Regions from separate parts of the Bacillus sp. PK3-037 genome, predicted to be linked through region 2. Evidence: predicted binding sites of a transcription regulator. Region 2 holds the regulator's gene; the other holds the start of a gene.
The links. Region 2 encodes NrdR, which represses ribonucleotide reductase genes. Its sites were predicted from a motif close to AACACNATATATNGTGTT; they were not measured.
Positions count from the first base shown of each region.

Region 1 (15,045 bases), 920 kb from region 2:
AAAGGCATTGAGCGGCGAATGTTATCACTCATCTCAATTTCCTCCTTTTCTTAACTTAGTTTCATTATAGGTGATGTTATATTTTGTGTCAATAACATGTAAGGATTCTTAACATGAAATTCAGTGAAAATTTTAAACTATTCAAATTAATTTCTTATCCATTAAAGAATCCACTGCACTGCATATGGCATTTTTCACATGCGCATAGGTTAATCCTCCCTGCACATACGCTACATATGGCGGGCGGATAGGGCCATCAGCTGATAATTCAATGCTTGCTCCTTGTATAAATGTGCCCGCTGCCATAATCACATCATCTTCGTATCCTGGCATGTAGGCTGGATAAGGCGTCACGTGGGCATTGATCGGCGATGCATATTGAATGGCCTGGCAAAAGGCAATCATCTTTTCTCTGTCGGAAAACTCAACGGATTGTATCAAATCTGTTCTTTTCGCATCCCATTTCGGGTTTGAAGTGAAGCCCAGTTTTTCAAGGAATCTCGCTGTAAACACCGCTCCCTTTAAGCTTTGTGACACAACGTGAGGCGCCAAAAAGAAGCCTTGATACATTTCCTGGAGCGAATAAAGAGACGCTCCGGCTTCACGGCCGATGCCCGGTGAAGTCATTCGGTATGAACAAGCCTCGATCCATTCAGATTTTCCAACGAGGTACCCGCCTGTTTTGGCAAGACCGCCTCCCGGATTTTTAATAAGAGATCCCGCCATGAGATCGGCGCCTACATGGCAAGGTTCCAGCTCTTCTACAAATTCTCCGTAACAGTTGTCCACAAATACGATAAGATTTTCATTGATTTCTTTTACAAAGCGGATCATTTCTTTGATTTCACTAATTAAGAAAGAAGGACGATTGGCATATCCTTTTGAGCGCTGAATGCCGATCACCTTTGTCTTCGGATTGATAGCTGCAGCGACAGCATCGTAATCTATTTTTCCGTCTTCAGTCAGGTCAACCGCATTGTAGCCGATTTGAAAATCCTTTAGCGATCCAGCATTTTCTCCGCCTCTGACGCCGACAATTTCTTCTAACGTATCATACGGCTTGCCTGTGATATAAAGCAGCTCGTCGCCCGGTCTGAGGACACCGAATAAAGCAATGGAAATCGCATGTGTGCCCGAGATAATTTGAGGCCTGACAAGCCCAGATTCTCCGCCAAACACATCTGCATAAATGCTTTCAAGTGTATCTCTTCCGACGTCATCATAGCCGTATCCTGTAGACGGCGTAAAATGAGTGTCGCTGACCTTGTGTTTTCTATAGCTTTGAAGCACTCTCCATTCATTGCGTTCACTGATTTCTTCTATTTGTTTATGAACGCCGGCAATTTCCGTTTCCACTTCCATTGCTGTTTTTTTTAATAAATCTCCGTGTGTTAAAGTTTCGAACATGTCCTTGTATTCCCTTCTTACATATACTTCTTCAATTCACCGATGATACTTTGCTCTTCTTGTACATATCCTGATATGTCGTACAGTTCGTTTTCTTCATTAAAATGAAAACGGTCAACCATCGTTTCGGATTTGATTCTGGAGAGAAGCTTGCCCTCACTTGCCGGTACCTGCGCTTCAAAAGGCGTTAACAGCTCTTGGCGCAAATAACGCTGGATGGCTTCTTTAAACTTTTCAGCATCCTCCTCAAATCTCGCACTGACCATGATATGATTCTTTCCAACGGACGGGATAAAGTCAGGCAGCTTTTGATCGCGTTTGTTATAAGCCGTCAGCACCGGGATATCATCTGCTTCAAGCTCTTCCAGTAAGCGAAGCACCGTTTTTTCGTGCCCTGTGTACTCCTCATTTGAGGAATCAATCAAATGCAGAATCACATCCGCTTCTTTTACTTCTTCAAGCGTTGAGCGGAATGCAGCGATCAGTGTCGTCGGAAGATCTTGAATAAATCCGACCGTATCTGACAGGAGCACGCTGTAGCCGCTTGGCAGCACCATTTTTCTGGTCATAGGGTCCAGCGTGGCAAACAGAAGGTCTTCTTCATAGCTGTCAGCGCTTGTCAAGCGGTTAAACCACGTTGATTTCCCCGCGTTCGTATACCCGACAAGAGCGATTTGCAGCACACCGTTTTTCTTTCTTCTTTCACGGTAGCGGCTTCTATGGCGAATGACAGCGGATAACTGCGTGTTAATTTCATGAATGCGATTTCTAATATGGCGGCGATCGGTCTCCAGTTTTGTTTCCCCCGGTCCTCTGGCGCCGATCCCTCCGCCTTGCCGGGAAAGGTTGATCCCCTGTCCCGTCAGACGCGGGAGAGCATACTGGAGCTGAGCCAGCTCGATTTGAAGCTTTCCTTCTCTTGTTCTTGCTCTTTTCGCAAAAATATCTAATATCAATTGCGTGCGGTCGATGATTTTCACTTCAATCGCAGTTGCCAAGGACTTTAGCTGGCTTGGTGACAGTTCATCATTAAAAATAAGAAGATCGGCTTCAAGCTCTTCAACGAGCGTCTTCAGCTCTTCAACCTTCCCTTTTCCTATATATGTAGCTGCGTCAGCCCGGTTTCGTTTTTGCGTGACGCTGGTCAATACCGTTCCATCTGCTGTTTTTGTCAGCGATGCAAGCTCTTCCATGGAATTTTCAAAATGCTCATCTGTGATATGCGGCAGCTGACATCCGACTAAAATGGCCTTTTCCTGTCTTGTTTCTTGTTCGTTCAAATGGACGTTCCTTTCTATTGCATATTGGGCAGTAGTATTATCATACCAAACCCTGCATGTGTATACCACAAATCGATTGCTGCGAAAAGCAAGAAATACAATAGAAAAAAAGACCTCTCACAGGAAGAGGTCTATATCGAGCCAGCGGTATCTTCTTTGATTGAAAGATCTTGGCTTTTAATGGTCATCAAATCGCTTTTTAAGTATTGGTCGCCCATTAGAAGTCTCATGGCTTGCGCTCTGATCGATTTTTCTATGACATTTCTGACAAAACGGCCATTGCTGAATTTAATGGGACTTGTTGTGCTTTTGACTGTCATTAAGTAATCCTTTAATTTCCATTCAGCTTCCTGACTGAGCTGGTATTCCCGCTCTGCGATCATTCGTTTCGCAATTTCCATAAGCTGATTGACGGAATAATCCGGGAAATCGATGGAGATGGGAAATCTGGATTGGAGACCGGGATTCAATGATAAAAAATGCTCCATTTCCCGTGAATATCCGGCAAGAATTAAAATGAATTCATGCTGTTTGTCTTCCATATGCTTGACGAGCGTGTCGATCGCTTCTTTCCCAAAGTCCTTTTCGCCGCCCCTTGCAAGGGAGTAGGCTTCGTCTATAAACAAAATGCCGCCTAATGACTTTTTGATTAAATCCCTCGTCTTTTGGGCGGTGTGGCCAATGTATTCCCCGACCAAGTCAGCACGTTCCGCTTCGATCAGGTGGCCTTTTGACAGTACGTTCATTTCAAAGAACAGCCGGCCGATAAGCCGTGCAACTGTCGTTTTCCCAGTTCCCGGATTTCCTTTAAACATCATATGCAGCGCTTGCTTTCCCACCTTCAATCCCTGCTCCGCACGTTTTTGATTGACAAAAATCCAAGCGTATATTTCCTTAATGTTTCGTTTCATTTCCTCCATACCAACCAGTGTGTTCATCTCTTTTTCTATTTCCTTCAAAATGCCGTACTTAGCTTCGTTTTTTTGCAAAGCCGCTTGATATTCCGCCTCTGCCTCAGCATTTGTCAGCACCTGCTTTTGTCCGTTAAGAATAATGTTGATCTGTCCGTTGTTTTTATAAGTCACAGCGCGCTCCAACATTTTCACCTCTCAGTTCTCTCTATATGATATTCAAGCGTATGCCTTATGTGACAAACGCCTATCACGTGTCGAAACAAAATGCTTTTTTTCGGGAACAATGGGGAATCCTGCGCTTTCCCGAGAAATACTTTATTTCTTATTGTATTCACAAACACAGGGTGGACAAACCAAGAGATTTTATTTTCAGCAAATTTGTTAGAACAATCAGCTATGAAGGTGGTATTTCTTCGATGTATAAACCTCAATTAGGATATTTTCAATGCGCAGATATGCTTGTGATGAGCTGGGGAATTTGCGAATTACCAGATATACTTTCCTTTCACTTCAGTAGGTTGACATGAAAGTAAACCCCAGTCTGCATGAACGGCGTCTACTTCAACAGCTGAGCTTCTCTTACTGTTCGTCAATTGTGACAGCTTTTCTTTCGGTCCGTCGAATTTGATTTCTCCCTCCTCAATCAGGATGATTCGTTTACATAAATGTTCAACGTCATCAATTTGATGGGAGCTGAGAAGATAGGATGAAGAAATTTCTGTGTATTCTTCTTTTCGCAGGATATCTAAACCGATTGTCGGCTCATCGAGAAAGAGGATTTTCGGATGATGTATAAAAGCCAGCATTTTTTCGAAAAACACCCGGGGAATCAACTTTCCTGAGAAAAAAGCGTTGACTAATCCTAGGATGATGTCAAATCCCCACACTTCTTCAAATACAAATGCCAATAATCCGATGAAGAACTGGAGAGCAAAATAATAGCACCGAGGAAAAGACTGAGTATAAACGTTAACCCATGCGAACCATTAGTGAGAGATATCAATAGGAAACAAAAAAATGTCTGAACGCTATCTTCAAGCTGACCTCCGAAACCACAGTCGGTCCGTAAAAAGAGACCGTTTGTGTATGTCAGCATCATTTACCCCTCCGCTTTCTGCTGAATTCGATTGAATAACCACCTTTATTAAACCGACTAAAAGACAAACTTTTAGCAACCTTCCTGTCGCATCCTGTTGAATTGTGCGCTTTCCCGAGAAATAATTTTTCGGGTAACAGGGGTTATTTCCTCATTTTTCTGCCGGATGATAATCGTACAAGCAGAAGCGGTCTTTTTTCATATCCTGTAATGAGGTGATGGAGAATGGTTAAAATTTTTATTGACCCAGGTCATGGCGGGTCCGATCCAGGCGCAACAGGCAATGGTCTCCAAGAAAAAACGTTAACCCTGCAAATCGCTTTAGCTTTACGCACGATATTGACAAATGAGTATGAAGGAGTTTCTTTGCTGCTTAGCCGGACAAGCGACCAATATGTCAGCTTAAGCGACCGGACAAATGCTGCAAATAACTGGGGAGCCGATTTCTTTTTATCCATTCACATTAATTCCGGGGGCGGAACAGGTTTCGAAAGCTACATTTATCCGGGAGTCGGAGCACCGACAACGACTTACCAATCGGAGATTCACTCTGAAGTCATACAAGCTGTCGACTTTTCCGATCGCGGTAAAAAAACAGCAAACTTCCACGTATTAAGGGAATCCTCAATGCCTGCCCTGCTTACGGAAAACGGTTTTATTGATACGGTTACTGATGCGAACAAGCTTAAAACGAGCAGTTTTATTCAAAGCTTGGCAAGGGGACATGCAAACGGGTTGGAGCAAGCTTTCAGCCTTCAAAAGGCATCCAACTCAGGGTTATATAAGGTTCAAATCGGGGCTTTTAAGGTCAAAGCAAATGCGGACAATCTTGCAACCAGCGCAGAGTCTAAGGGCTTTGACGCCATTGTGCTCTTAAAGGACGGATTATATAAGGTTCAGATCGGCGCTTTTTCTTCCAAAGATCATGCCGATGCCCTTGCTGCCAGAGCTGAGAATACCGGCTTCGACGCTATGGTCTTCCTAGAATCATAATACTGCTGCGGACGAGCATGCCTGATAAAAAACCCGGTTCCTCTTCATGAGAAACCGGGTTTTTTTATTCAAGAATGTCAACCACGAATTGCGACCATGTTTCCAGACGGTTATAAATGTCTGTTTGTTTTAGTTCAGAAAATTTCATCCATTTACCCGCGATTTGCTCTTTCTCTTTGACTTCCACATGTGAGCCTGGCTTTAATTGAAGCGCAGATAGAATACCGATATGCACTTTGCCGACACTGCTGTCATCATCATTTATCAAACCTAATGTGACAATGGCCTGTTTATTCTCTTCTTCGATTTGCAGTTCTTCATCAAGCTCCCGGTCTGTGTTCAGCTTTAAGACCTCGGCAAAGGATGCAGCTCCTTCAATATGATTCATATGGCCGCCAAAGCCAAGAGAAAGCTTATTGTGAAGACGTGATTCTCCGCCGCCAGCCAGCCGCTCATAAAGGAAAACTTCATCCTCGCGTTTAATGACGACATAAGGAATCGGCTGCTTATAATGAGGATCTTCTTCTGCGTCTCCCCTTCTCATTTCAGAATAGGTCGCCTCAATTTGAGCCATAATTTCTGCTACTCGGGCATCTTCACTGTTTACGCCTTGAAAAGTCAATTTTTCTTTTTTAAACACTTCATCGCGCGGAGCGACCAAGATGATTTCATCCATTTTTCCCATGATTACTGCGTCCTCCTATTTCAACCTTCAAGCCGAAAAGAGCAGATATTATATCTGCTCTTTTTCATCATCAAAGAAAAAGTCATCATCTTTGATCGGCTCAACGGTCGCTTTTTTGTACCCGTTCCCCTTCATGGAGAAGAAGTCATGTGATTTTGTTTTTGTATTTAATCCGTTTAAAACGATCGGATTAATGTCTTCCTCTTCAAAGTAAGGATCAAATCCAAGGTTCATCAGCGCTTTATTCGCATTATAGCGGATGAACTTCTTGACATCGTGCGAGAGTCCGACTTGATCGTATAAGTCCTCGGTATACTCAAGCTCATTCTCATAAAGCTCATTCAAAAGGTCAATGGCAAATTCGCGAAGCTCTGCTTTTGTTTCTTCTGTCTGCTTATTGTAGATTTCTTGAGCGAGAAGTCCGACATAAACACCGTGAATCGCTTCATCACGAAGGATCAGGTTGATAATTTCACCGCTTTGCATCAGTTTTCCTTGTCCGTAGAAATATAACGGATAATAGAAACCGCTATAGAATAGGAAGCTTTCTAAATACACAGATGCAACCATTGCTTTGAACAGTGAAATCTCGTCATCTTTTTTAATCGCTTTGTAGAGTCCGACGATGATTTGCGCTTTTTTCTGCAAAAATTTGTTTTGTTTGACCCATTCGAATACTTCATTAATCGTTTCAGTCGGTGCCAGTGTCATGAAAATATTAGAGTACGATTTTGCGTGAACGGCGTTCTCCATCATCGCCATAAAATTCAGCACGGCTTTCCGCTGGTGGCCGTCTACGTGTTCAGCCACGATCGGCATTCCTGTATTCCCCTGCTCTGTATCAAGAAGAGTCAATCCGGCCAGTACCTTCATATACGTGTCTTGCTCGTTTTTCCCGAGGTACTTCCAAGTGAGGAGATCGCCGTTTAAAGCAATCTCTTCCGGAAGCCAGAACTGTTTCACATTTTGGTTATAGAACATTTGGGTAAAGTCGTCTTCATGCTTTGACCAGTTTGCTGCGTCATAAATTTTCGTCACTATAAACTCTCCTTTAATCAAACAACACAAGAAAGGCAGCTGTCTTGCCCAGTATCTTTCGTTCTTGCATAGTAAATGGTTTTAATTCCTCTGTGATGTGCATACAAATCAATCCGGTTTAAATCACGAGTCGTCATTGTATCTTTTAGGAACAATGTAAAGCTGATTCCCTGATCAACGTGCTGCTGGATTGTCGCGATCATATCTACGACTTTGAACATATCCATATCATAGGCTTCTTTGTAGAAGAACCAGTTATTAGATGCAAGCCCAGGCATTGGGTAGTACGTTTTTGAGTTGCCGTATGTTCTTTCTTCAATCCGTTCCATAATCGGCATGACAGATGCCGTGCTTGACTGAACGTATGAAATCGAGCCTGTCGGCGCAATGCATAATCTGTAGCTGTGATACATGCCGTGTTCAGCGACAAATGCTTTTAATTGTTTCCAGTCCTCTGTCGTCGGGATATGCATACCTTCAAACAGATTTGCGATTTTTTCGTATTTCGGCGAGAAATCAGCTGAAACGTATTTATCGAAGTATTCACCAGTTGCATAAGTTGATCCTTCATATTGATCAAACGTCTCGCCCTTCTCTTTTGCGATCTCTGCAGAACGCTGGATAGAGTAGAAGTTCACCATCATAAAGAATGTGTTCGCAAAGTCGCGCGCTTCTGGACTTTCATACGCGATGCCATTTTGCGCCAGGTATCCGTGAAGGTTCATAGCGCCGAGACCGATTGATTTCATCGCTTTGTTTGCCCGTCTTACAGCAGGTGCATTACGGATATCAGTCGTTTCAGATACGTGAGTTAAAGAATCAGTCGCAAGCTTAACAGTCTTTTCGATGGATTTGTGCTCCATCACGTTGAGAATGTTAAGCGATCCCAGGTTGCAGGAAATATCCAAACCGATTTCATCTTCTACATCGTAGTCTGTGTAAGAAGAAACCTGAGATGCCTGCAGCACTTCAGAGCAAAGGTTAGAAAATTTCACCTTTGAAATATGGTTATTCGCATGTACTTTGTTGACATTATCCTGGAACATGATGTATGGATAGCCTGATTCAGAACGAAGCACCGCAAGTTTTTCGAGCAATTTCCGCGGGTTGATTTTCTCTTTTTTCACCCGGGGGTTGTCGACAAACTTATCGTACATTTCATTCATGTCCATTTCGTCCATGTGCTGTCCGTACTCTTTATAGATGGTATGCGGATAGAATACATAAGCCGCTTTGTCCTCACGCGCAAGCTCAACGAACTTGTCCGGAATGACTACACCGATAGAAAGTGTTTTGACGCGCACATCCTCGTCGGCAGAAATCTTTTTCGTATCGAGAAAATCATTGATATCGCGGTGGAAAATGTTTAAATACGCCGCACCAGATCCTTGTCTTTGTCCCATTTGGTCAGCATAACGGAACGCGTTATCAAGAAGCTTCATAACGCCTACAACGCCTTTTGTGGCATTTTCAACATCTTTGATGGCTTCACCTTTCGCGCGAAGCTTGGACAGGTTAAGAGAAACCCCGCCGCCCAGTTTAGAAAGCTGCATGGAGATATCGATCGCTCTTGAAATGTCATTTAAAGAATCATTGACTTCGAGCAAGAAGCAGCTCACCAGTTCTCCGCGGCGTTTTCTGCCAGCGTTCAAGAATGTCGGTGTGCTCGGCTGATATTCCTGATTGATCATCAGGTTGACATATTCTTTTGCTTTCTCAGTGTCGCCGTTTGCGAAGAACAGCGCAACAATTGAGATCCGGTCCTCATAACGCTCGAGGATTTTTTTCTTGTCATTCGTTTTCAAAGCATAGTCATTATAGAATTTAAACGCACTCATGAAGGAAGGAAAACGAAACTTCTTAGCGTAAGCTGTCTTAAACACTTCTTTAATGTCTTCAAAAGAATAAAGGCTTAAAAATTCTTCTTCATAGTATTGATTTTCAATCAAATAATCCAGCTTCTCTTTTAAATCGTGAAAGAATACTGTGTTTTGATTGATATAATCTACAAAATAGCTATGTACAGCCTCTTTATCCTTATCAAACTGGAATTTTCCATCTTTTTGGATCATGATTTCGTTATTTAACTGGATCCATTTTGGCACTTGATTTTGTGACAACTCTTTCTACCTCCTGAGTAAACAATTCAACGTCTTTAGATGTGCCGCTGAGTTCAAATTTGTGCAAAATCGGCACCTGATATTGTCTTGAAATGGTATCGGCGCTTTTCGCAAAGTTATCGCCCCATACTTTATTGCCGCTCGCAGCGACTCCTAATAAGAGATGGGCGTATTTTTCGAGAAATGATTGTGTTGATGCCGGTACCTGGCCGAAGTTTGTCGTGTAGGTGACCAAAACAAACGGAGTGTCCTGGTGGTCAATTTCGTCCACCTTGCGTATTTTCTGAAAGTCTATTTTATTCACAAAGCGCTGAACATTCCCTGTTTTTGAATCAAATATGATTTGTACCACGTTTTATCACGACCTATCAAAAAATATGAATCTCTCAACTACTAACACTATATATAGTATACTACCCTCTGGCAAAAACACAATATATAGATTCGTTTTAATAAAAAATTCATATTTTCTCTCTGGCACCCTCATCAGGGCCCAAAAAAGAGAGCAGAACGAGAATCATCTCTCATCCTACTCGAAGTGTCGTTTTTAAGCCGATGTATATCATAACATGAAAAAAAACTGCTTAGTAGTCTAGATTTTTTTTTCTTATACTGTCACAGCATTTTTCGCTTTCGACTGTTTCTTCTATTTCTGCGTCAGCGCCGATTTCTTCTAAAACTGCCTTCAATGCGCTTATAATTGAGGCTTCTCTGATTAATTCTTTTCCATTAACAATAATACTCGTTCCATATTCATAGCAGGAATCGTCTTCACAGATTTCTTCCCAGTGATTGACAATAATCTTATGCTTCATCATTTCACCCTCTGTATGTTCTGTGTCAGTATTCAGTTTAGCGGCCTGCGTCTGCTTTGTAAAATTCCATGCTTGTGAATTTTATTCAAGCTCATCAGACGGAAACGCTTTTTTAAGCTTTACCTTGTTATCAGCCTCATTATACTCATAAATTTCTATATTGCCGTCATTTACGATTCCAAAATGATTATTTTCGAGCGGAAATGAACTTGGCTGGGGCGTTTCATAAGAATCTCCGCTATCTGTTTCAATTACTGTTTCATCCCTACCGCACGCACCAAACAATAAGAACACAGCAATCCAGACAAGTGCAATTCTGATTCGTCTCAACTCCGCTTCAGATTCAGAAAACATTCGTTCACTCCTCTTTCGTTCAAATTTTTTACATTATATACACTTTCCCCCTTCTTATGTTCTCATTATAAAAAAGACCACGCAAGATAAAAAACAAGAGAGGCTGCTGTGTTAGCCTTTCAGCCCCTCCCTTTCTTACTTCTGTACATAAATGGATACTGAACCTCCGTTTACATGAAACTCTCCCCATCCATCAGAATGAATCGTAACGGGATCGGAGCGGTTCCCAGTAATGTCATACCATGTCTCGCCGGCATTTTGCTTTCCGACGTACATCCTCTTTGACCCGCCAGGACCGTCTGTGATTAATGCAGCCAATCCTGATTGGGCGGCCGATTGATCACCTTCCCTCGTCCAGCCAATCACATCCTCATGGTCAAAATAATCATGCTGGGTCCCGTATGCATAATGTTTACGCGCTTTTAAAATGGGTTCTATTTTATTTTTGAGCGACGGAATTTCCCTTGACGATGAACCCTTTGTTCCATACATATCTCCATAGAAAACCTGCGGATAACCAGCCTCTCTTGTTAAGATGAAGGCATAAGCGAGGGGCTTAAACCATGTTTGTACAGTCGACTCCAAGGATTGTCCCGGCTGTGTATCATGATTTTCCACAAATGTTACCGCTTGCATCGGATGCTTTGATACGACAGTGCCGTCCAGCAAATGTCTCATATCATAGCTGCCCCCCTGTGAGGATGCAGCCTGCAAATGATAGTGAAGCGGGACATCAAAAACAGATTGCTTAAAATCAGTTTTATTCAAATAGTTTTCGAGCTCGTTCAGGTTATTTTGCCAATACTCTGCAACTGTAAACATTTCCTTTCCTGTTGATTGTCTGACTGCCTTTACCCAATCACTCAGAAAAGAAAATTTAATATGTTTAACAGCGTCGAGCCGAAAACCGTCGAGTTGAAGCTCGTTTGCATACCAGGTACCCCATCTTTTCGTTTCTGCGACAACATCCGGATGATCATAGTCGACGTCTGCATACATCAAATAATCGTAGTTGCCGTTTTCCCTTGATACTTCCCAATCCCATGCCTTTCCATCCCCTCGAAACTTATAGAGGCGGTTCAGCTTTCGGGATTCGTCCCAATCCGCTCCGTCGAAATGGTACCAATGCCACTTAAAATCGCTGTACGTGCTTCCGCGGCCCGGGTAATGAAAGCCTGTCCATGCTTTTATTTGATACTCTCCTGATGATTCCTGATTTCTATCGTTTGGATTCACTTCGACCGCGGTTACATCTTCCGTTGCATCCGCGTCTGCCTTATGATTCAAAACAACATCACCGTATACTTGGATGTTTTGCGAATGCAGGGAGCTGATCGCTGACTGAAGCTCCGGTTTTGTGCCGTATTTTGTCCGCATCGTCCCTTTTTGCTGAAATTCTCCTAAATCGTACAAATCATATGGGCCATATCCATTGTCAGATTGACTCGTTCCTTTGTATGCAGGCGGAATCCATACAGCAGTGATTCCAATTTCAGATAAATGCCCCGCATCTTCTTGCAAGCGTTTCCAATGTTGTCCGTCATTAGGCAGGTACCATTCAAAGTACTGCATCAGCGTGCCATTTACGCTTGCAGCCCAAGTTTTAGATACCGGCAGCGTGACAAACAGTAATGTTAAGAAAAACACCAGACCGCATGATATGGCACGTTTTCGTTTGTGAATCATTTTCCTCTCCCCTTTCCAGCATGATCACAAATCATTGTACAACAATAGGAGTTTTACACAAATAACCAATTTCCTATATTTTTTGTAATCTCTACAGGAACTTCTGCGACACAAAAAACCTCGGGCTTTCAGCCCGAGGTTTTTCAATTTCGTTTTTATCTTTATGGTCTATTCTAATTCAAGCTGGACGTTTTTTTGCGGTGCAAAAGTTGAGATCGCATGTTTATATATAAGCTGCTGCTTACCTTCCGATTCTAGCAATACGGTAAAGTTATCAAAGCCTTTCACCTGGCCGCGCAATTGAAAGCCGTTCAGTAAAAAAACAGTGACATACGTATTTTCTTTGCGGATTTGATTCAAAAACTGATCCTGAATATTAATCGGTTTCATGTTTCGTCCTCCTTGATTCTCTATATCATACAGTTTCGATTAAAGTTGCAGTTTTCCTGCTATATGTGTGAAAATTTCCTTTTTTTTCAGCTCCATATCAACAGGCGGGGTCATATCGAACCAGTCAACCGGCATTTTGTTGCGAAACCACGTCAGCTGGCGTTTCGCATACCGTCTGGAGTTTTGTTTTAATTGCTCGACAGCCTCAGAAAGTGTCACAAATCCGTCAAAATATGCGTACAGCTCCTTGTAGCCGATCGCCTGTATCGATTGACAGTCTCTCAATTTTCGGTCGTAGAGCTGTTTCACTTCCGGAAGAAGTCCGGCTTCCATCATCAGATCGACTCGCTGATTAATCCTTTCGTAAAGCGTGTCTCTGTCCATTGTAAGCCCGATTAATACAGCATTGTACAGCAGCTCCCGCTTTTGCTCTTTTAAATGCTGCGACATCGTTTTACCAGATGTATGTAAAATCTCCAGCGCGCGAATCACTCTTCTTGTATTATTCGGATGAATCGCTTTTGCTGCCTCCGGATCAGCCGCAGCCAGCTTAGCATGAAGGAATTCAGCCCCCTCCTGCGCCGCAGCCTTCTGCATTTCTTCCCGAAACGCCGGATCGTTCGCCTCTTCCGTAAAGGTATAATCGTAAAGGACGGATTGAATGTAAAGCCCCGTACCGCCTACAATCATCGGAAGCTTTCCTTTTTTTGCGATTTCGCTGATTTTATTTCTGACCAAGCCTTGATAATCCGCGGTGGAAAAAGAATCTGCCGGGTCTAGAATGTCAATCAGGTGATGCGGCACACCTTCTATCTCCTGTTCAGAGATTTTAGCTGTCCCGATGTCCATTCCTTTATAAACCTGCATGGAATCCCCGCTGATAATTTCCGCGTTCAAACCCTTAGCAAGCTGAATGCTTAAATTGGTTTTCCCCACTGCCGTTGGTCCGACTAATATGACAACGGGCTGTTTGTTATTTTTCACTATGTATCACTCTCTTTTACAAATCTCCCCCCATTATAGCACTCATCATATATAACCACCTATCCATTTTGCCCTTTTTTTGCAGCAGTAAACATCTCTTCTACCAGCCAAGAGGCTCATTTCCGACGATTTCCCGTGTCTTGCCTTTCAAATGATGGCGATGCGTTTTTTTGCTGTGATTTCGGGGATCGTACACAACACCTCCGTAACGGATCTGAATCGGCTCGTTATAAGCGAGATAAGTGTTTTCTTCAATTTCGTGATAATGTGTGCCGTCAGCCCTGGGAATGGCAGGGCCCGAGATCCCGTAATAGCGGTGGAAATGGCCATTTTCAAACGAAGTAATCCCAGTGAAGTAGTGTGTATGGCGATCCGTATTCGTTCCGTTAGCCGGCTGAGTAAAACCTTCAATGATATGATAATGCCCCTGTTCACCGGTTGTTTTAGCACGATAAGCATGTACGTGAGGCGGCGCCGTGGCCCAGTCAGACTGATACAGGCCCAATGAATTCACTCTCCTTCTTTTTCAGCTGAACGCCCAATCAAATTTGGGTAGGCTGAATACACTGCATCATCTACACTTTATTATTGGAGGAAAGAAAAAATGAACGAAGTGGAATATTTCATTGACGAAAATGATGCAAGAATCTTTGGCAGACCAGGGTTCGGCTACGGGTTTGGACGGCCAGGTTTTGGATTTGGAAGACCTGGGTTTGGCTATGGCTTTGGACGGCCGTTTGGATTTTACGGAGGACCTTTTTTTGGGGGGCTGGTAGGCGGACTTGTAGGAAGTGCTTTATTTAACCCTTATTTTTATGGCGGATATCCTTATCCTCCGTACCCATATTACTACTAAACCCGGCAGACCCCTTATAAAAGGGGTCTTTTTTATCCCCCGAATCTGAGTTGAAATGAATCTCTTGACTCATACATAGGTTTGCACTAATATTTTTCTAGCTGATGATCTTTTCATTACCTTACATTTATCATATTTTGAGTGAGGAGGATTACGATGATGGTCGGTTACTTATTCCTCACAATTGCCATATGCTCAGAATCAATCGGAGCGGCCATGCTGAAAGTGTCTGACGGCTTCAAAAAGTGGAAGCCGAGTGCATTGGTCGTGATTGGTTATTCCCTTGCTTTTTATATGCTGTCGCTTACTTTAAACCGCATCCCTCTAAGCCTTTCATATGCGACATGGAGCGGCGTGGGTACGGTGCTGACGGCCGTTATCGGTGCGAAATTTTTCAAGGAAAAACTGAATGTAAAAGGATTTATTG
Region 1 is NZ_CP096408.1:2,209,302-2,224,346, forward strand. It holds gene glnR (transcriptional repressor GlnR) at 1-32, opposite strand, end outside; gene M1D69_RS11525 (methionine gamma-lyase family protein) at 142-1,407, opposite strand; gene hflX (GTPase HflX) at 1,425-2,687, opposite strand; gene spoVK (stage V sporulation protein K) at 2,819-3,787, opposite strand; gene M1D69_RS11540 (hypothetical protein) at 4,087-4,407, opposite strand; gene M1D69_RS11545 (N-acetylmuramoyl-L-alanine amidase) at 4,923-5,690, shown strand; gene M1D69_RS11550 (hypothetical protein) at 5,755-6,375, opposite strand; gene nrdF (class 1b ribonucleoside-diphosphate reductase subunit beta) at 6,424-7,413, opposite strand; gene nrdE (class 1b ribonucleoside-diphosphate reductase subunit alpha) at 7,431-9,533, opposite strand; gene nrdI (class Ib ribonucleoside-diphosphate reductase assembly flavoprotein NrdI) at 9,493-9,885, opposite strand; gene M1D69_RS11570 (hypothetical protein) at 10,118-10,348, opposite strand; gene M1D69_RS11575 (YmzC family protein) at 10,430-10,702, opposite strand; gene amyS (alpha-amylase) at 10,838-12,388, opposite strand; gene hfq (RNA chaperone Hfq) at 12,557-12,778, opposite strand; gene miaA (tRNA (adenosine(37)-N6)-dimethylallyltransferase MiaA) at 12,818-13,762, opposite strand; gene M1D69_RS11595 (YmaF family protein) at 13,863-14,276, opposite strand; gene M1D69_RS11600 (hypothetical protein) at 14,367-14,618, shown strand; gene ebrA (multidrug efflux SMR transporter subunit EbrA) at 14,775-15,045, shown strand, end outside.
Region 1: a site for NrdR is predicted at 9,929-9,946, ahead of nrdI (class Ib ribonucleoside-diphosphate reductase assembly flavoprotein NrdI). Genes of this name have one in related genera too.

Region 2 (15,045 bases):
AGAAAGCCGGCTCAGCTTTTTCAATCCCGATTTTTCGTATGCCTTCACGGACAATGATGTTTTTCCGATCGTCCGAATGCTGAATGAGATGTAAAAAAGCGGCTGTATCATGGTCATCTTCAAAGATTATTTCAAGCATGTTTGTCCCCCCTTACGGCATCTGTTACAAGTATATGGGGGATGTTTTTAAAATAGACGTAAAGGTCACCGGCAAATCTTAATTTGATTCTTGAAACAAGCTTTGCATTTTCTTTCTGAAGATAAATGGCAGCGCCATAAAAATGATATAAAATCCGAGGACCAAAAAGAAGGCGGGCAAATTGCCCGTGAAAAAGCTTGCTCCCAGCACGTTCAGTGCAACGGTCCCAGGGATGATTCCCGCAGCCGTCGCCGCAAAATATGGGAGCGGCTTGACATTAGAAAGCCCTGCCGCATAGCTGACGAAGTCAAAATTAATCGGAAGGATCCGCAGAAGAAAGATATAGAAAAAACCGTTTTCTTCCATCTGTTTCTGGATGTTTTCCAGCCTTTCGTGATGGCTGTTGGTTTTTGCCGCAAACAGACCGGCTGCAAAAAATGAGACAGCCGAAGCGCACATCGACCCAAATAGTGTGTAAAGCGTGCCGAGAATCGGGCCAAAGGCCAGACCGCCCGCAATAGAAATAACTGATACCGGAAATAATACAAGCGGCCTGACGATCGATATCCCGATAAAGATAAGCGGCGCAAAGATGCCGAATGATAAAACCCATATCCGGATTTCTTTCGGAGATAGATTTAAATACCTTTTATTTGCCCAAAAAATCAAGCCTGCTCCCGCAAGCACTGCCAGCCATTTAACAGCCGTTTTAAGTTTCATACCCTCAGTTCCTTCCCCTTTGAACCGCAGCGGTTATTAATGGCGGCGGTTTTCTCCGTCAAGACGGATAGGAGCAGCCAGATATAAAATCCGCTCCATTAATCTTGCCGCTTTCACTTCTTCCTTTTCTCCCCTTTGGGAATACGTAAAATGATGCTTCAGTTCATCAGGCGAGAAATTAGAAGAGAAGAAAGTCGGCAGCTGCTGGGACATTCTGTGCTGAAGCACTGTCCCGATGACTTCATCCCTGACCCAGCTCGTCATCGATTCCGCTCCGATGTCGTCGAGCATCAATACAGGCGTTGTTTTTACCATGTTCAGCTTTTCTTCCAACGAATGATCTTGAAGCGAATTTTTCAGCTCTCTGACAAATTCGGGCACATAGACGATCATGGAGGAATACTCTTTTTCCGCCAGCTCATTGGCAATAGCGGCGAGCATAAAGGTTTTTCCTACACCGAACTTGCCGTACAAATATAATCCTTTCCCTTTTCCCGTCTCATTATAGCTTTTCAGAAAATCCGTGACATGCTGGAACATTGCAAGTCTGCTCGGATCATTAATATCGACCTGCTGGAACGTCGCTCCGAGAAGATCCTGCTGAATATACATGCTTTTCATGAGAGACTTCTGTTTTTTCTGCTGATCGAGCTTTCGTTTGACCGGACATTCGTAATACTCGATATCAATAGAGCGGCCGGTCATTACAAGCTTCGGATGGTAGCCCTCCAACAGATTATTGCTGCTTTCGTCTTCTGAACAATAAGAGCAGTGCTTGCTCTGTCCAATATATTCATAAAGCTTATTTAAGCTTCTTTCAATCATTTTTTGATCGATGACGTTTTCATTTTCCTTTAAAAATGCCTGAACGTCTTGATCCTTCATCACTTTTTCCTTCATTTGTTCAAGACGCTTTTGGAAATCCGGTCTGCCGGTTACGCCCTGCAGGGAACGGCTGATTGGTTCCATGTATTACTTCACCCCGCATCTCTGCTCTTAATAGGCAGAGTATTTTTTCAGTTTTTTCATTTCTTCCATCATCTTTTTCTTCTGTTCTTCCAAGTCCTGTTCATGCAGCATTTGCTGTCCGGTTTCAGAATCGGACGCCGTTTTCTTTTCTTTCATCCAGTCAGGAAGTTTTTCTTCGCGAATCACTTTTTGATTTCGTTTAGAAGATTGGCTCGTTTTCCCTTCAGCCCATTCGAGATACTGGCGGTTTTCTTCTATGGCAAGCTTCATCGCTTCTCTGACCGTTTTGACTTTTTTGCGCGCCCAATGGGAGGCAATTTTTTGTATATAGTTTTTCGACAGCTTCATGTCGGTTTTCAGCATGACGTAATAAATCAATACATTTGTGACGCCTGGCTCCAGCTTCTGTTCAAACATAATCTCTTCTATAATTTTTAGATCTGCTTTTGAGGGTTCGGTTCCGTCCGCGATATCCTGAAGAAGCTTTTTCGGTGAGATGACCTCCAGCAATGCGATCAGCTCACTATCCAGCGAATCCTCTTCTGCCGCTTTTCCGCCTTCACGCAGATGTACCGGCTGTGTTTTCTCCACTAAGTCCGGCAGCTGTCCGTTCCTCTCAATTTGGTACCAGTCGCTTGCCGCTTTTCTTAAAGCTTCTGTGGTAATCACTTCATGCTCATCGATCGCGCTCATGACGACGTTTTGCATCTGCAAAGGATCAATGCCATACAAATAAGAAAGCTTTTTAATCGTTTCCCGCACCTGCTGCGTCATTGCTTTTCTTGGAATCATCGTCTCCGAAAGCCCCGCTAAAAACAAATCAAAATCGAACACATCCTCTGTAACGGTATAGGACGGAGCCTGTCCGACAGTTGTATACTCCCTTCCCGTCGCAAGTCTCACCGTTTCCTCCATATCGGATGTGAGGTTCCATTCACTCGGCTGCAGTGATTCAAACGCATGATTAAACGGCCTTGTAATGTCTTTGGCGTCTTCTGAAATCGCCGGATGCGTAAAAAATTGTTTTAACTGCTGATATTTTGTTTTTCCGACTCTGTTATACAGAAAAACGTTCAGCATGCCGTCTTCGAAAAATTCATTCGGCCGCAGCGGCGGCAGCAGTTCATATATAAAGAGGCGCTCCTGCCGCTCGGATTCTTTCATATAGACTTTTAGCAATCCGATGCCCTCGAGCTTTCCCTGTTCCTGATGGATCGTTTTCAAATTGGACTGGGTCATTCCCATCAGCTGTCTATGTGTGGATTCTCCGCCCCACAGACGGTTTTGTTCAAGTTCTCCCCACAATGTCATATAAAGAGAGAATGCAACAGGGCCGATTAAGGGCTGGTACAGTTGTGTAATAATTTGTCTGTCAATATCCTGCAGCATTGATTTGCTCTTCACCACATAAGGGTCTACAGGCAGTACATCTTTCCAATAGTCAGCCATACATTCTCAAACCTTCCGATTATGTTTCTACCTCTCATTTTACACCGTTTCGAATATCTATCAAATGCCAATTTTGCACATGAGAAAAGAGCTAGAAGAATCCTTTTAGCTCTTTAACGCTCTTTCTTTATTAAATCTTTTAATTCATCGATAAAGACATTAATATCTTTAAACTGCCTATAGACGGACGCGAACCGCACGTATGCGACTTCATCAACCTTAGCCAGGCGGTCCATGACCATTTCTCCGACGAACTCGCTTTTCACTTCGGAACAGCCTTGATTGCGCAGTTCTTTTTCAATGTCAAAACACATATCTTCCAGCGTTTTGAGTGAAACAGGCCTTTTTTCACACGCTTTAATAAGGCCGCGCAGCATTTTTTCCCTGCTGAATTCCTCTCGCACGCCTTCTTTTTTTACAACGATGAGCGGGGTTTCCTCCACTTTCTCAAAGGTAGTAAAGCGGTAATGGCAGGCTTCGCATTCCCGTCTTCTGCGAATGGATTTTCCGTCATCCACAGGCCGTGAATCGAGGACTCGCGTTCCGTTATGATGGCATGAAGGACATTTCAATAAAATCAGCTCCCAACTATTTCGTTCCCTGCAATGTATATTCGGCAGCCTCCGGCTATAAAGTGATGTGACAGGCATCTGTCGGGAGAGCCGTTGTTTAGGCTGTGTCTCACAGCATCAGGCGGTTTATGACATATCTCTTTCTTATTTTACAAAAAAAACGGAAAAAGAAAAAGCTAGCCGCCCCTGTTTGTTCATAAAAATAAAAGGAGCATAAGCTAAAAAGCGCGTAACGGCTTTCTAGCTCCAGCTCCCTTTGTGTTCGTGTTTACTTTATAGTACTTTCGCTTGCGCCTGCTTAATCTGCACAGGCCCCATTCCTCTTGGTATTTCAATGTTTTCTCTTGTATCAGCATGTAATGCCTCTGCAATGTAGTCAGCAGCGACATTAGGATCTAAGTCTCCACAAGTATAAACATCAATGCTTGCATATCCGTGCTCAGGAAAACTGTGAATCGTTAAATGTGATTCAGAAATAATAACGACTCCGCTTACGCCCTGCGGTGCAAATTTGTGAAATGCAACCTCGCGCACCTCAGCTCCTGATTTTAAAGCAGCATTTACAAACGTTTTTTCAATAAAATCCATGTCATTCAGCTTATCAAAATCGCATCCCCATAGCTCGGAGATAACGTGACGCCCCATTGTTTCCATAGTCATGGACCCCCCTTAACAAGAATTAAAAAGTGAAGTTCCAACAACTGGGTCGGCTATTTACCACGGGGGAAAGTTAGTCCGGAGAGGTCCTAACCCTTTAAGTAATCCCGAAACAGTCTCAAGCAAGAAGTTCACGAAAAATAGTATACTGTGTTTAAGTCTAATTTGCAAGAAGCGTTTTTTCAGAAATATGCTGTTAAGGGTTTTTTCTTAAATTGTGTCCATGACCTTATTCTATACAGCAGATGGATGTTTCATTCGTGCCGCCACATGGCGGATGAGATCAACTACTCTGCATGAGTAGCCCCATTCATTGTCATACCATGCGAGAACCTTTACTTTCCTGTCTTCCATCACCATTGTCGTAAGCCCGTCAATAACCGCCGAATGCGGATTCGTATTATAATCTGTCGACACGAGCGGTTCATCCGAATAATCAAGCACTCCGTACATTGACGTTTTGGCAGCCTGTTTGAATGCTTCGTTTACCTCTTCTGCCGTTACATCCGTTTTCAAGTCGACAACAAGATCAACTAATGAGACGTTCGGTACGGGCACACGCAATGCGAGACCGTGAAGCTTTCCTTTCAGGTGAGGCAGAACAAGCGAAAGCGCCTTTGCCGCTCCTGTTGTCGTCGGAATGATGGATTCACCGCATGCCCGGGCGCGGCGCAAATCTTTGTGCGGATTATCAATATTTTTTTGATCATTCGTATAAGCGTGCACTGTCGTCATTAGACCGCTCTCAATGCCAAATTCATCATCAAGCACTTTCACAACCGGTGCAAGGCAATTTGTCGTGCATGACGCATTTGAAATAATCACGTGGCGTTCAGCATCAAATTGGTCTTCATTAACACCCATCACAATGGTAACGTCTTCATTTTTCCCCGGAGCGGTCAGAATGACTTTTTTCGCGCCCGCTTCAATATGTCCCATCGCTTTTTCTTTTGAATTAAACTTCCCTGTTGCTTCAACGACAATGTCAATATCATATTCCCGCCAAGGCAGCTGTTGCGGATCACGGCTGTTTAACAAGAGTACTTTTTTTCCATTCACAATCAGGCTGTCTTCTCCAGCCTCAACCTCTTTGTCGTACCGTCCGTGATTTGTGTCATACTTTATTAAATGAGCCAGCGTTTCAGCCGAATAGCTGGCGTTAATAGCCACTACTTGAATTTGATCGTCTAACATTGCTTTTCTAAAGACCATTCTTCCGATTCTTCCAAACCCGTTTATCGCCACTTTTACCTTCACGTTGGTCACCCCTCATCAATTATGTCATTCTAAATTGTTGTCATCTGAAATTAGTATAACACATTAAAAAGAATTCGCCAGTACATATTGATAAAAATCAGCGATTATAACGCTAATTTATGATGTATCATACGTTTTCTTGCACACAATATGAGGATAAAGAATCAAAAAAGCAGCCAGCGCTGCGCACTGCCTGCTTTATTTTCTTATGATTCCTGTTTCAATTTATCATTGAGCACACTTTCTTCTAATACAGAGAAAGTATCGCCGTATACCTTGTTGATATGATTCGCTCCCCAATCGCAGAGCATATCTAAAATGCCTTCTAAGCTGCGGCCGTATTCACTCAGTTCGTATTCCACTTTAGGAGGAACCTGATTGTACACGATACGGTTAATGACACCGTCAGCTTCCAACTCGCGCAGCTGCTGGGTCAGCATTTTTTGAGTGATATTCGGCATTAAACGCTTTAACTCACTTGTTCGTTTTTTTCCGTGTGTCAGGTGGCATAAAATCACGCATTTCCATTTCCCGCCTATTACTTCAAGAGTCGCTTCAACTGAAATGTTATATTTTTTCTTCTCCATGCGGTTCACTCTCCTTACAGGCACCAAAAAGTGTCTATAGCACTTAAAAGTACGTACTTTTCTTTTTTGATGATATCTTTCATAATCACATTTGCCGGCTGAATTGAATCTGCTCTTTTATTTATATAGCTTGTTCGGCAGAATTTCAATCATACAACACATAACAGAAAAGGAGGATCTTGAATGACTTCAGCCAATAAAAGCAGCATTCCTGCACTTCTGGCACTCGCCATTAGTGCATTCGCGATAGGGACAACCGAATTTATCAGCGTCGGCCTTTTGCCGTTAATATCTGATGATTTACACATTCCTGTAACAACAGCGGGATTGACCGTTTCGCTATACGCACTGGGTGTTACGTTCGGCGCGCCTATTTTAACGTCATTGACCTCAAGCATGTCACGAAAGACGCTATTGCTTTGGATCATGATCATTTTTATCGCCGGGAATACGATGGCCGCGTCGGCCTCAAGCATCGGGATTCTTTTAGCAGCACGTGTGATATCCGCTTTTTCACACGGTGTGTTTATGTCGATCGGCTCGACGATCGCAGCTGATCTTGTCCCTGAAAATAAAAGGGCGAGTGCGATTTCCATTATGTTTACAGGACTCACCGTCGCAACAGTAACCGGAGTTCCTTTCGGCACGTTTATCGGCCAGCAGCTCGGCTGGCGGTTTGCCTTTATGGTTATTATCGCCGTCGGCATTATCGCTGTCATTGCAAATGGCATTCTTGTCCCTTCCAATTTACGAAAAGGGACGAAAACAACGATGCGGGACCAATTGAAGCTTGTGACAAACGGCCGTTTACTGCTTTTATTTGTCATAACAGCTTTAGGCTACGGAGGAACATTTGTTGTGTTCACTTACCTGTCTCCCCTGCTTCAGGAAGTGACGGGCTTTAAAGCCGGCACTGTAGCCATTATCCTGCTCGTATACGGAATTGCCATTGCCATCGGCAATATGATTGGCGGAAAACTGTCCAATCGAAATCCGATCGCCGCGCTGTTTTATATGTTTATCGTACAGGCGCTCGTCCTGTTTACGTTAACATTTACGGCTCCTTATAAAATTGCCGGCCTCATTACGATTCTCTTTATGGGCTTGCTGGCCTTTATGAATGTGCCCGGCCTGCAAGTATATGTCGTCATGCTGGCTGAACGTTTTGTACCGAGCGCAGTAGACGTAGCATCCGCGATTAATATTGCAGCATTTAACGCAGGAATTGCCCTAGGATCTTTTTTGGGAGGCTTGATTACCGATTCCATCGGACTGATTCATACCGCGTGGATTGGAGCTTTAATGGTAGCTGGAGCCGTCATCTTAACAGGCTGGAGCCGCCTTCTGGAAAAACAGGATCGGCAGGCAGCCTAACATTTCAATAAGGAGGAAACAAACATGACAACACATTTACAAGCAGCAGCAACACTTCATAACGGGGTGAAAATGCCGTGGTTCGGCCTCGGTGTATTCCAAGTGGAAGAAGGATCGGAACTCGTCAATGCGGTTAAAACCGCCATTGTTCACGGTTACCGCAGTATTGATACTGCCGCAATCTATGGAAATGAAGCGGGAGTCGGGGAAGGCTTGCGACAAGGAATTGAAGAAGCCGGCATCTCCAGAGAGGATCTATTTGTCACATCAAAAGTGTGGAATGCGGATTTAGGGTATGAGGAAACATTGGCGGCATTTGAAACAAGCCTGTCAAAACTCGGTTTGGAATATTTAGATCTATACCTCATTCACTGGCCTGTGGAAGGCAAATATAAAGAAGCTTGGAGAGCGCTTGAAACATTGTATAAAGAAGGCCGTGTCAAAGCGATCGGTGTGAGCAATTTCCAAATCCACCACCTGGAAGATCTGCTGAAGGGTGCTGAAATGAAGCCTATGATCAACCAAGTGGAATTCCACCCGCGCCTCACGCAAAAAGAGCTGATGGCTTATTGCAAGAAGCAAGGCATTCAAATGGAAGCATGGTCACCTTTAATGCAGGGACAATTGCTTGATCATCCCGAACTGACAGACATTGCAAAATCATATAACAAATCCGTCGCGCAAATCATTTTACGCTGGGATTTACAGCACGGCGTCATCACCATTCCTAAATCAACAAAGGAACATCGAATTAAAGCGAACGCGAACATATTTGATTTTGAATTATCACAGGATGACATGAACAGAATTGATGCGTTAAATGAAAATCTGCGCGTCGGTCCTGATCCGGACAATTTTGATTTTTAATCACAAAAACACCGTTCATAATGAACGGTGTTTTGTTATGCCCAGCAGCTGAGAATTTCCTCAAGCTGCTGTTTTGTCTCTTCGAGTGTGCCGCTATTGTCTATTACGTTATCCGCTCTTGACACTTTTTCCTCTAATGGTATTTGGGAGCGGATCCGGCTAAGCGCTTCTTCCTCCGTTAATTGGTTGCGCTTGGTCAGGCGTGCAAGCTGAAGCTCTTTTGTTACACTGACCACAATAATTTTATCCACTAAAGACTCCAATTTGCTTTCGAACAAAAGCGGGATATCTAATACTACAAATGTCTCCTGATTTGCAATGGACTCATCACGCCGCTTGAGCATTTCCTCTCTGACCGCAGGATGAACAATTGAATTCAAAGCAAGACGCTTCTGTTCATTTGTAAAGACCAGCGCCCCAAGCTTTCTTCTGTCTATATCACCATTTTCGAGCAGAATGTCTTCACCGAATTCGCCAATGATCTGCCGGTAGGCCGGCATCCCTTTTTCTACCGCTTGTTTTGCAATGATATCCGCATCTATGACAGTGATTCCTTTTTCTGTCATCATATTGGCAACCGTACTTTTGCCGCTTGCTATTCCTCCCGTTAAACCAATGACTAAGGTCAAGAGATCCACTCCTTTTTACAATTTCCAGAGCCCGATCGTGATCAGCAGAAGCCCCGGCAAAAACGCCATTTTATCGATCCATCTCCATTTAGACAGAATATGGCCGGCATTGATGCCGACTGACACAAACAGCGAACTCATCATCGCGACGGTTATGCTCATCGCAATGGGCGAAAAACCGAGAATGGCAGCTCCCATACCTGCTCCAAAGGCATCAATCGACAGGGCGAAGCCCAATAACACCGCTTCAATCCCATTAATCACACCAGATTTGTCGATATCCGCACTCATCGGTTTTCTCAAAATATGGATCACAATGCCCAATGACCGAACCTCTAAATTAAGCAGCGTTTTTTCATGCAATAGATAGTCTTTGTCTTTTGCCGGCCTGAAAAATTGATATAAAACCCACACGCCGATTCCAACCAATATTAACCCGCCGAGCTTCTCAGTCACATATACGGGAAAAAACTTGGTGAGAAAGCTTCCGATCAGCATGGATATAAACATAACAGTGCCGGAACAGAAGGCAATGACAATTATGGCTTTTAGCGGTATCTTCATTTTTCGCAATCCATACGTAAATCCGACTGAAAAACTGTCCAAGCTGACAGCTAACGCCAGCAGCAGTATAGAAACCATTTGCATATCCGTTTCTTCCTTTCTGTTGGTGCTCTTGTATCAGATGTTAAATGCCCGGAGATTCATCACAATCATGTATATGGAAAAGTGAAAAATCCGTGTTTCCGAAAAACGGCACTTCCTCTATTACAGAGTTACTGATATATGCACCGACAGCTTGGACGATGAAAATTCCTCTATTTTTTTTGGCACTTGGCGCAAAAATGTGTGCCTCTGCCTCCGACGACAATTTTGGTAATCATGGTGCCGCAATTTTTGCAGGGCTCATCTTTTTTCCCGTACACAAAATGCTGCAGCTGAAACATTCCGATTTCTCCTTGGGAATTGATATACGACCGGACAGTGCTTCCACCGGCATCAATCGCTTCCTGAAGGGTATTTTTAATTTCAGCATGAAGTTTTTTGATTTTTTGATCTGATAGCTGGTTTGCTTTTGTCTCGGGATGTACGCCCGCTCTGAACAGAGCCTCGTCCACATAAATGTTCCCGAGTCCGACGACCGTTTTCTGATCCAGAAGAGCGGTTTTGACAGCTCGGTTTGTTTTCGCCAGCCGTTCTTTCAAATACGCACTCGTAAATTCTTTTGCATCCGGTTCGGGTCCGAGTTGGGAAAGCGGCAGCTCCCCTGCTTCTTCTCCCGGTTTAAATAAATGCATGGTTCCGAATTTCCGAACGTCCCTGTAACGCAGCTGGGTCCCGTCCGTCATCGTAAATATGACATGCACGTGTTTATCGTCCGGCTCCTCCTCTTGGTGAAGCCCGTACTTCCCTTCCATACGAAGGTGGGAGACCATGACATAATGATCTAAGTAAAACAGTAAAAACTTTCCCCGTCTTCCGATGGACTGGATGGTTTCTCCTGCTAAGTTTCGCGCAAATTCCTCCGGTTCGGCAGGCCGTTTGATGATATTCGGCCATCTGATCTCTACCGATTTGATAGTTTTTCCTCTTACAAGCCCGGTCAGAGTGCGCCGGACGGTTTCAACCTCTGGTAATTCCGGCACATCCATCACTTCCTTTATCTCTGTTTATTTCGCATCGTACCAGGATGGGCCTGAAGCAAAGTCCACCTTTAATGGCACATCTAATGCAAGCGCATGCTCCATCACTTCTGGAACAAGCTTTTCAAGTATTTCAATTTCTTCCTTCGGCGCTTCAAAAATCAATTCATCGTGTACTTGAAGCAGCAATCTTGTCTTCAGCTGCTTTTCTTTCAGCTTGGCTGCCATATCAATCATGGCTTTTTTAATAATATCCGCGGCACTTCCTTGAATTGGCGTATTCATTGCCGTCCGCTCAGCAAAGCTGCGGATATTAAAGTTTCGGCTCGTCAGTTCAGGGATGTATCGGCGGCGATGCAGCAGCGTGGTTACGTAGCCTTTTTGCTTCGCGTCCTGCACTGAGTCCTCCATATACGCTTTGACGCCCTGGAAGCTTTCCAAATATCGGTCGATGAATGCCCCGGCTTCTTTCCGCGTAATGCCGAGATTCTGTGATAGCCCGTAATCACTGATGCCGTATACGATCCCGAAATTGACCGCTTTCGCCTGGCGTCTCATCGCCGATGTCACTTCATCCTCAGCGACATGGAACACATCCATTGCTGTTTTTGTATGAATATCCATGTCGTTTGTAAAGGCTTCGATCAGATTTTCATCCTTTGAAATGTGGGCAAGCACCCGCAGCTCGATTTGCGAATAATCAGCCGCAAAAATGAGCCAGTCTTTTTCAGACGGAACAAAGGCCTGGCGGATCTTGCGCCCTTCCTCAAGCCTGATCGGTATATTTTGCAGGTTCGGATCGGTCGAGCTGAGGCGCCCTGTTTGCGTTAAGGCTTGGTTAAAGCGTGTATGCACCTTGTGTGTATCTTTTCTTGTCACCTTTAAAAGCCCTTCGATGTATGTCGATTGCAGCTTGCCGATTTGTCTGTACTGCAAAATATAGTCAACAATATCATGTTTGTCAGCCAGCTTTTCAAGCACATCAGCAGACGTTGAATAGCCTGTTTTCGTTTTCTTCACAACTGGCAGGCCGATCTTTTCAAACAGGATGACGCCGAGCTGTTTAGGAGAATTGATATTAAACGACTCCCCCGCAATGTCATGAATTTTTTCTTCATATTCCTTCAGCTTGGCGCTCAGTTCTTCTCCCATTCGTTTTAAGCGGTCAACATCAACCTTAACGCCTGTTGATTCCATTTCTCCGAGAATAAGCGCCAGCGGCATTTCCAGCTCCTCAAACAATTCAAGCTGATCGTTGTTCTCCAGCTCCTGAACGAGCTTTTCCCGGAGGCTTTGAATGGCTAGAGCCTTTCTGACGAGATGCTCAGACAGTTCGCCTTCTGCCGGCACTGCGCGTTTTGCTCCCTTGCCGTAAACTGATTCATCGCTTGAAACGATATGCAAGCCGTAATCCTTAGCCACACTGGCAACGTCGTCATACGAATTGCCCGGATTTATGATATAAGCTGCAAGAAGCGTATCAAACTCCGCACCTTTCAGCTCAATGCCCTGCCAGCGCAAAGCCACGACAGCCCGCTTGCTGTCATAGACCCATTTTTTCTGATCGTCATTTTCCACCCATTCTTTAAACACAGCAGACTCGACAGCAGCGTCTTTTGGAATAAAGTAGGCGCCCGTTTCGTTCACTATCGAAAAACCGAGAATCGGCACTTCATGATAATTATCGCCAATCTGTTCAACGACAAATGCAGATGGAGAAACCAATATATCGCTAGTCACCTCGGTGACTGTTTTGACATCAATTTCTTCTAACGACTGATCCTGCTCCGCCTCTACACCGTCTTCCCCGAGCCGTTCAAGTAGCGTATTGAACCCAAGGTCTTTAAAGATGGCAATGACCTGTTCACGATTAAAGCCTTGATATTCCAGACCCGAAACGGATACCTCAATCGGCGCATCGGTCATAATCGTCGCTAATTCCTTGCTCATCAAGGCCTGATCCTTAAATTCTTCCAGCTTTTCCTTGAGTTTTTTTCCGCTTACCTCATCAATTGATTCGAGCAGCTTTTCAACAGAATGGAATTGCTTTAACAGCTTAATCGCGGTTTTTTCCCCGACACCAGGCACACCCGGAATGTTGTCAGAAGAATCCCCCATTAAACCCTTCATATCAATAATTTGGTCAGGCGTGAGTCCGTATTTCTCCCGGACGTGCTCTGGTGTGTAAAACTCAACATCGGTAATTCCTTTTCTCGTAATGGCAACCGTCGTCTGATCTGTTGCCAGCTGTGTTAAATCCTTATCCCCCGAGAAAACCTTTACCTCAAAGCCGTCTTTTTCAGCCGATTTGGCGAGTGTGCCGATAATGTCGTCAGCTTCGTATTGTTCCAGTTCGTAGCGGCTGATTTGATAGGCATCAAGCAGCTCGCGGATAAACGGCATTTGTTCTGAAAGCTCAGGCGGGGTTTTCTGTCTTCCGCCTTTATACTCTTTAAATGTGCCGTGACGAAACGTCGTTTTCCCGGCATCAAACGCAACCAGCATATGCGTGGGCTTTTCATCCTCAAGCATTTTCATCAAAATCATCGCAAAACCGTAAACCGCATTTGTATGAATTCCTTTATCATTGCTTAACAGCGGCAATGCGAAAAACGCCCGGTAAGCCAGACTGTTTCCGTCTACAAGCACTAATTTTTTTCGTTCCGTCATTCAATATCCTCCTAAGAAGCTGTAGCTTCCATTCATCTCATAATAATAGTCTTTAGCTTCTCTTATTTTAACAAAGTTCAATTTGAAAGGAAAATACGCGAACCGATGAGAACACACAAAAAAGGACGGGAACACAAAAAGGTTCCCGCCGTCAAAATTGGCTCCTTGGATGAAGGGGTTCTACTACATCCTACCAGCATAGGTTTAACAGTGCATGAAGATATTGTTAAAGCTTTGTAAACATTAAACAGGCTTTTCAGCAGCCCGCTTCAGCGTCACTGTAAACACAGTGCCTCTGCCCGGCTCGCTTGTCACATCGATTTTCCCTTCATGAGCCTCTATTAAATGCTTGACAATCGCGAGACCGAGACCGGTCCCGCCTGAGTTTCTGCTCCTGTCTTTATCAACGCGGTAAAACCGTTCAAAGATGCGGGGAATTTCTTCTTTCTGGATGCCAATCCCGGTATCGGAAACTTCGATTTGAATCTCTGTTTCTCCCGGTTTGACATTGATAGCTACCGAACCCTTCTCCGGTGTATAGGTTAATGCATTGTTTACGAGATTTAAAAATACCTGTTTCAGCCGGTGCGGGTCGCCCGCTACATAGAGAGGGTCTTTCGCAACGTTCAGCTGTAAAGAGATACCTCTCTCCGTCGCTTTATGCTTTAGTAGCGTTTCAATATCAGCCAGCATTTTCACTGCATCGAACGTTTCGATGCTGAGCGTAAAGTTTTGCTGCTCAATCTTAGAAAGATCAAGCAAATCCTGCACCAATGACTGAAGCCTTTTGCTTTCCTTTAAAATAATCGAGAGGAATTCTGAAAGCGCCTCTTTGTCCTCCATTGCCCCGTCTAATAGCGTTTCCGTAAACCCTTTGATCGATGTAATCGGCGTTTTCAGCTCGTGGGAAACATTGGCCACAAAATCTTTTCTCATCTGCTCTAATTTTTTCGTTTCCGTCATGTCATGAAAAACGAGCACGATCCCTTTCCATTCATCATCAGGCCCCATAATAGGAACGCCGTCCACTTCAAAATAACGCCTTTCAATTTTGATCGGAAGCCTTAATAGCTTACATTTCTTCGTCTCAGTCATAAAAATCTCTTCAACAAGCTGGATCACTTCTTCATGTTCAAATGCATCATGATAAAGACGGCGAAGCATCTGATTCGGATTGACATGAAACTGCTTCGCGTAAGACCTGTTGACGAGATTGATAAAACCTCTTCCATCAATCATAATCAGCCCGGAGCCGATGTTTTCAATGACAGTCAGCAGGCGGTCGCGCTGCATTTCCTGCGTCCTCGTCATTTCCATCAGATCAACGGCAAGGCTGTTCATGGCCCGGCCAAGCTTGTCAGAACGCCTGATATAACCGCCGTATGTACGGGCATCGTAATTCCCCTTGGACAGCTCTGTTGCCATGTTTGTGGCTGCTTCAATAGATCTTTTGTAGCGAGAGGTCATATTAGAATAAAAGAAAACAATAATAATAAAAGCGGTACAAAGACT
Region 2 is NZ_CP096408.1:1,292,559-1,307,603, reverse strand. It holds gene ytxC (putative sporulation protein YtxC) at 1-139, opposite strand, end outside; gene M1D69_RS06705 (TVP38/TMEM64 family protein) at 218-859, opposite strand; gene dnaI (primosomal protein DnaI) at 896-1,828, opposite strand; gene dnaB (replication initiation membrane attachment protein DnaB) at 1,856-3,277, opposite strand; gene nrdR (transcriptional regulator NrdR) at 3,391-3,849, opposite strand; gene speD (adenosylmethionine decarboxylase) at 4,123-4,503, opposite strand; gene M1D69_RS06680 (glyceraldehyde-3-phosphate dehydrogenase) at 4,741-5,763, opposite strand; gene M1D69_RS06675 (winged helix-turn-helix transcriptional regulator) at 5,970-6,350, opposite strand; gene M1D69_RS06670 (MFS transporter) at 6,534-7,724, shown strand; gene M1D69_RS06665 (aldo/keto reductase) at 7,749-8,591, shown strand; gene coaE (dephospho-CoA kinase) at 8,627-9,220, opposite strand; gene ytaF (sporulation membrane protein YtaF) at 9,236-9,868, opposite strand; gene mutM (DNA-formamidopyrimidine glycosylase) at 10,039-10,866, opposite strand; gene polA (DNA polymerase I) at 10,891-13,533, opposite strand; gene pnpS (two-component system histidine kinase PnpS) at 13,777-15,045, opposite strand, start outside.